One region of the Aminobacter sp. BE322 genome, then DNA from elsewhere that is predicted to be linked to it. Evidence: riboswitches for the same ligand, from Rfam matches in the RefSeq annotation. Region 1 holds a riboswitch; the other holds the start of a gene.
The links. Region 1 has a riboswitch for cobalamin ahead of bluB (5,6-dimethylbenzimidazole synthase). Riboswitches for the same ligand answer to the same signal wherever they lie in the genome.
Positions count from the first base shown of each region.

Region 2: linked by a shared signal. The riboswitch ahead of J2X50_RS01860 (CbtB domain-containing protein) and the one ahead of bluB (5,6-dimethylbenzimidazole synthase) in region 1 are both predicted to bind cobalamin.

Region 1 is NZ_JBNPXB010000002.1:212,628-215,800, forward strand. It holds gene J2X50_RS05085 (outer membrane beta-barrel protein) at 1-733, shown strand, start outside; gene bluB (5,6-dimethylbenzimidazole synthase) at 730-1,461, opposite strand; cobalamin riboswitch at 1,509-1,691, opposite strand; gene galU (UTP--glucose-1-phosphate uridylyltransferase GalU) at 1,761-2,648, opposite strand; gene J2X50_RS05100 (lytic murein transglycosylase) at 2,894-3,173, shown strand, end outside.
Region 2 is NZ_JBNPXB010000001.1:379,447-382,619, forward strand. It holds gene cobO (cob(I)yrinic acid a,c-diamide adenosyltransferase) at 1-11, opposite strand, end outside; gene cobU (bifunctional adenosylcobinamide kinase/adenosylcobinamide-phosphate guanylyltransferase) at 13-522, opposite strand; gene J2X50_RS01855 (CbtA family protein) at 515-1,279, opposite strand; gene J2X50_RS01860 (CbtB domain-containing protein) at 1,295-1,474, opposite strand; cobalamin riboswitch at 1,511-1,704, opposite strand; gene J2X50_RS01865 (gamma-glutamylcyclotransferase) at 1,772-2,446, opposite strand; gene J2X50_RS01870 (hypothetical protein) at 2,411-2,770, shown strand; gene J2X50_RS01875 (heparan-alpha-glucosaminide N-acetyltransferase) at 2,825-3,173, shown strand, end outside.

The sequences.
Region 1 (3,173 bases):
AAAGGACGTGGGCAAGGTTCGGCTTGCCGCCACCGGTGAAGTGACCAACGAGCGCTTCGACGACGCCGAACTGTCCGTCGGGGGCACGCTGTCGCAGGAAGACCGGAATTCCACGCTCTATACCGGCCGCCTGCGCGCCGGCTACGAGATTTCGCCGGCCCTGATCCCCTTCGGCGAGGTCGAGTTCGGCCGCCGCGTCTACGACCTCAGGTTCGACACCGCCGACTTCGAGCGCTCGTCGAACCGTGTCGGCGCGCGCGCCGGCGTCGAGATCGACATGGGCGAGAAATTCGGCGGCGAGGTCTCGGCGGGCTGGATCGCCGAGGACTTCGACGACGACCGCCTGGACACGATTTCCGCAGCCACGCTCGCGGCCGATCTCCGCTGGTCGCCGATCCGCGGCACCATCGTCAGCCTCACCGGCACGACCGTGGTGGAAGGCTCGACGACGCCGGGCCAGAGCGGCTCGGTGCTCTATTCCGGGCGCCTCGCGGTCGAACGCCAGATGCGGGCCAACCTCACCGGGTTTGCCGCGGCCGGCACAGGCTGGCGCGACTATGCCGGCTCGGACGAGCGCGAGCTGACGCTGACCGCGGAAGCCGGGCTGACTTGGTGGCTCAACCGCTACGCCGGCCTGACCGGCCGCTTGAGGCACGAAGCGCTCGACAGCACGCGCGCCGGCCGCGACAGCAGCACCAACAGCGTGTTCGTCGGGCTGAGGGTACAGCGCTAGGTCTTCCCGGTGGCCGACATCGTCGAAATGGCGGCCTTCAGCACCTCCTCGCCCGGGCCGGAATAGACCTCGCTCATGATGAGATCGGCGAGCGGCAGGCGGCTTGCCCAACCATGCCGCTCCAGGTCCGGCCGCGCGGCGAACTCCGACACGCGGCCGACGCACAGATAGGCCACCGGCGTGACGTGTTCGGGAATGCCGAGCAGCCTTTTCAGCGCCTCGCGGTCGAGGATGCTGACCCATCCGACGCCGATGCCCTCGGCACGGGCCGCCAGCCAGAAGTTCTGCACCGCGCAGACCGTGCTGTAGAGGTCCATCTCGGGGTTGTGCCAGCGACCGAGCGGCGAGTGCTGCGACCGGCTGCGGTCGCAGGTCACGACCAGGTTGAGCGGCGTCTCCGCGATGCCTTCGAGCTTGAGCTTGCGGTAGAGCGCCTGCCGCTCCTCGGCGATGTGCGGCAGTTCCTGCCCGCGCGCGGCGAGGAAGAGCTCGCGCACCTGCTCCCTGCGGCCAGGATCGCGGATGACGATGAAGTTCCACGGCTGCATGAAGCCGACCGAGGGCGCGTGATGTGCCGCCATCAGCAGGCGCGCCAGCTGGGCATCGTCGATCGGATCGGGCAGGAAATGGCTGCGCACGTCGCGGCGCGTGAAGATGGCGCGGTACACGGCATGCTGCGCCGCCGCATCGAAACAGCCCGTAATGGCATGGGTATGGTCGGCCGGCATCGCGTGTCCCCTGGCGAGCATATCGGTTTCCGCCGCCTGACCATGCGGTGGACGATTTCTGCCGGGCCGGTCTTCTGGCTCGAGTTCAACCCGCCTCCGGCGCCTTCCCGTCCTGCGGACAGTGGCTTTTGCCGATGCGGTCCCTCTCACAGCGTTGGGCACGCCACGGATTTGCACCGTGTTCCCGATTCTCCCGCATCGCTGCGGGCACCTGGCAGCACATGTCTACACGGCCCTGAGGCCGAAAACCACCGCGCCGCGCGCCCAAATCTGACGCGCGGGCGACATTCATGGGAAGGTCAGCGACCCGGCTTCATCTCGCCGAGCAGGCTTTCGATGACGCCAGCCATGCGCTCGTTGATATCGGCGCGCGACAGCGCGAAGGCGACGTTGGCCTCGACGAAACCCTCCGGCGAACCGCAGTCGAAGGTGCGGCCGCGGTAGTGATAGCCGTAGAAGGCCTGCTGCTTCTCGAGCTTGAGCATCGCGTCGGTGAGCTGGATCTCGTCGCCGGCGCCGCGCTCCTGGTTGGCGAGGATGCCGAAGATCTCCGGCTGCAGGATGTAGCGGCCGTTGATGAACAGGTTCGACGGCGCCGTGCCGGGCTTGGGCTTCTCCACCATGCCGTCGATGCGGAAGCCGGTATGGACGGTATCGCCCTTGCCGACGATGCCGTATTTGTGCGCCTCGGCGGGATCGCATTCCTGCACGGCGATGATGTTGTTGCCGGTCTCGTTGTAGAGCTCGACCATCTCGCGCATGCAGCTCTTCTCGGACTGCATGATCATGTCGGGCAGAAGCAGCGCGAACGGCTCGTTGCCGACGAGTTCGCGCGCGCACCAGACCGCGTGGCCGAGGCCGAGCGGCACCTGCTGGCGGGTGAACGAGGTCTGGCCCGGCGCCGGCTGCAGGCGCTGCAGCCTTTCGAGCTGTTCGCCCTTTCCGCGCTGGGCAAGCGTGTCGTAGAGCTCGAACTGGACGTCGAAGTGGTCCTCGATGACCGCCTTGTTGCGGCCGGTGACGAAGATGAAGTGCTCGATGCCTGCTTCGCGCGCCTCGTCGACGACGTACTGGATCACCGGCTTGTCGACGACGGTCAGCATTTCCTTCGGTATCGACTTGGTGGCGGGCAGGAAGCGCGTGCCCAGACCTGCGACAGGAAATACTGCCTTGCGAACTCGTTTCATGGGTGTTCGTCCGATGGTTGCATGTACCGGGCGTGGACACTGTCACGCCCCAATTGATGAATACTGAATGCGTTCACATATTCGGGGACGGCGGGCAAGACCAGCGATCACGCGAACTTGATCGAGATGACTGGCCCTGGACAATTCGGCAGGCGGCTTTTCGTTCCCCCGGAGGACTATGGTAAACTGATTGATAACCGGCTTCGGCGATGAATCGACTTTCTGATCTCTCCAAGGAGGAAAGAATGCCTCTTCGCAAGACCGCCCGGGCCCTCGCCAGCGCCGCCGCAATCGCCGGCATTTCATTGGCGCTTTTGCTGCCTGCAGGTCCCGCCGCCGCCGAGCCGGGGTTCCAGCGCTGGGTGGCGAGCTTCCGTTCGGTCGCAGCCGACAACGGCATTTCCGGTTCGACCTACGACCGCGCCTTCCGCGGCATCACCTCCGCCGATGCCGAAGTGCTGGAAAAGGCGCGTTTCCAGCCCGAATTCACCGCCCCGGTGTGGGACTATTTCGACAACCGCGTGC
Region 2 (3,173 bases), on a different contig from region 1:
ATGGTCTTCATGTCATTTCACCTTCATCGGCAGGCCGGCGACCATGAACAGTACCTCGTCGGAACCTGCCGCCACCTGTTGATTGAGCCGTCCGGCCGCGTCGCGGAAACGGCGGCCAAGCGCATTGTCCGGCACGATGCCGAGGCCGACCTCGTTGGCGACGACGAACCACGGGCCGCGCGGCCGCGCCAGAAGCGCCGCGAGGCTCGCGCTCTCTGCCTCGACGTCATGGTCCGCAAGCATGTGGTTGGAAAGCCAGAGCGTCAGGCAATCGACCAGCACCGGCGCACCGTCCGGGACGCCGCCGAGCGCGCCAGTAAGATCCAGCGGCGCGTCGAGCGTATGCCACCCCTCACCGCGCCGGGCGCGATGGATGTCGATGCGCTCGCGCATCTCCTGGTCATAGGCTTGCGCCGTGGCGATGTAGGTCCACGGCGCGGGATGCTGGGTCACGAGGCGCTCGGCGTGGGCGCTCTTGCCGGAGCGCGCCCCGCCGAGCAGGAAAGTCAGCTTCTCAGGCAAGATGCCCGCGCAGCGCTTCGCCTCGCTCACCCATGAAGCGGCCGCGCACGAAGCCTGCAACGGCACCGAGGACGACCCAGAACACGAGGTTGGATATCGTGGTGGCGACGACGAAACTGCGGTGCAGATCCGCCGGGATCGGCGTCTCGTGGCTCGCCGGCTGCGGTGCGCCCACGACATGCGGCGCGACGATCAGGGCGACGCCCAGGATGGCGAGCGGCAGCGACTTGCGGAATGCGATGAGCGCGAGGCCCGCGGCGGTGGCGAGCACCGTGAGCGTCCACCAGACCTGGCGGTCGCCGAGATCGGCGGCCGGCATTGCCGGCAGTTCCGGCGGCAATCCGAGGCCGGGCGCGAGCGTGAACACGGCGAAGCCGGCAAAGCCCCAGAACACGCCCTGGCGCCAGTTGGCGATGCCGCCGGCAAACTCGGAGGCCGCGACCAGGATCAGGGCGAAGGCCACGCCGCTCACCACGTTGGCGAGCGCCGAATAGGCGAAACGCTCGATACCGTCGGCTGGCGCCCAGGCCTCCGCCTCGGGCTCCTGCGGTGCCGCAGCTTGGGCGTCGGCGGCCGGGGCGGACATTTCGGTCCCGGCGGCCGGCGCCGCGAGATGGTCATGGCCGCCGGCGTTCTCGTAGGTTTCTGCCTTGAAGATCAGCGGATCGGTCGAATAGGTCTGAAGCGCAGCCAGGATCACGCCGGCCAATAGGCCGCTGATCGCCGCGACGAACACGACGTTGCGAAAGACAGACATGTCGGAAGGCCTTCGTCAGTGGCAGGGAAAGCCCATCGAGTGGCGGTAGTCGTGGGCGGCGTTGTGCACCACTTCCATCTGCGAGAAGCCGAGGAAACCGACGAAGAACAGGCCGAGCAGCGCCGCCATGGCAAGCTGCATGTTGCGCGACTGAGCAGAAACGCCGGCGCCGATCGCGGAAGAAACAGTCGTCATGTCGATGTCCTTTCGCCCTCCACCCGAGGGCACAGAGTTCATTTCCCGTCGCCGGCAGGTCTCCTGGCTTGCGGATCGACACCCTTCCCCGCCTTCCCGAAGCAAGCTTCAGTGGCCTTTGGGGAGAGCTAACCGCATACAGTTGCGGGGGCAGCCGCGGCTTCGGGCAAAAAACGCCCTCACCGCATTCCCTCTTGATTCCGAACGGAACCGACGATGGCGGCAATTATAGAAACAAAAGCCGGGAGCGGCAAACCAAATTCCGACGCCGGGAGGCGCGAATGCGGCGTCGGCCCACTAGGCTCTCGCCGCAATCCGCTCGGCGACCAGATGCTGCAGGCGCCACAGATGCCGGTCGTGGATTGCCCGCTGCTCGAGGTTTTTCACGACATTGTAGAGATAGTCGGCGGCCGAGCCCCAGTGTCCGCAGCTCGTGGCGATGCGCTCCACCACTTCGTCCTCGGAAATGCCGCCGGCATACGCGCGCCCCTTGCGGTTGGCGACGAAGCCGAGCGCGACGAGCGGCCCCTCCGCTGTGGCGAGCTTCAGCCAGCGCGGCTTGTAGGTCGACGGCTTCAGCGTCATCTCGCGACGGAACAGCTTGTCCAGCTGCTGGCGGCGGTCGCCATCCATGAGCCGCAGCGCCACGCCCTTGCACTGGCCGCCCCGATCCATCGCCATCATGAGCCCGGGCTGGGCTTGGGTGGCCCGCCAGCGGGTCATGTTGACGCAGAATGAACGATGCCAGCCGCGCGCCAGCGCCACCTTCTCCTCGGTGTGCTCCACCTCCGGCTTCCAGATCAGCGACCCGTAGGCGAAAAGCCACAGCGGACCGTCGTCCGGACGGCTGGCCAAGGTCTCCTCGATCATCCTTGCATAGTCGTCTTCGTCGAGATGCTGCGCGGCAGGGTCCGGCCCCTCGTCGGAGACGTCGCGATGGCAGCGCGCCACCAGTTCCTCTGTCAGCGACATGATGCGCGCCGTCATAATCACCTCTCGCTCCACCCGGTATTCAATCCCCTTCTGGAGAGAAATCACAATCGCACGACCGTGGATGTCTGGGTCGACGGCGTCGAGATGGCGGCCATTTTCGCCGTCTTACAAGTCAAAATCGAAAACGACCATGCATCTGCCGGCACCGATGTTGCGGTACCCAAGGGCTGCCCCTCGGACACCAGCCCTACGCAGGCATGGCCCCTTAATATCCGTGAAGCGATCGCGATGGCCGCGTTTGCTGCGCGGTTCGCTGAAACTCTGTGCATCGGCCGCAACTCTACTCACTACCGCCCAGTTTAAACCATTATAGTACTGCATTGGCGCAAGAACGCTCCAGACTGCAAAGTGATATCCATGACGATCCAACTGTCCGCCGACCTGGCTCCGGCCCGTTCGAAACGCATCTCGACAATCGACATCGCCCGTGGCGTCGCCTTCGTCGCCATGGCGATCTACCACCTTGCCTGGGATCTGGAGTTCTTCGGCTACATGGATCCGGGCACGACCGCCTATGGCGGCTGGAAGATATTCGCGCGCTCCATCGCCTCCAGCTTCCTCTTCCTGGTCGGCGTGAGCCTGGTGATGGCCTACACCAAGGGCTTTCACTGGGGCAGGTACTGGCGCCGCCTTGCCATGGTGGCGGCTGCGGCGCTGCTCATCACCGTGGCGACATGGTTCGCCATGCCGAACACGTTCATCTTCT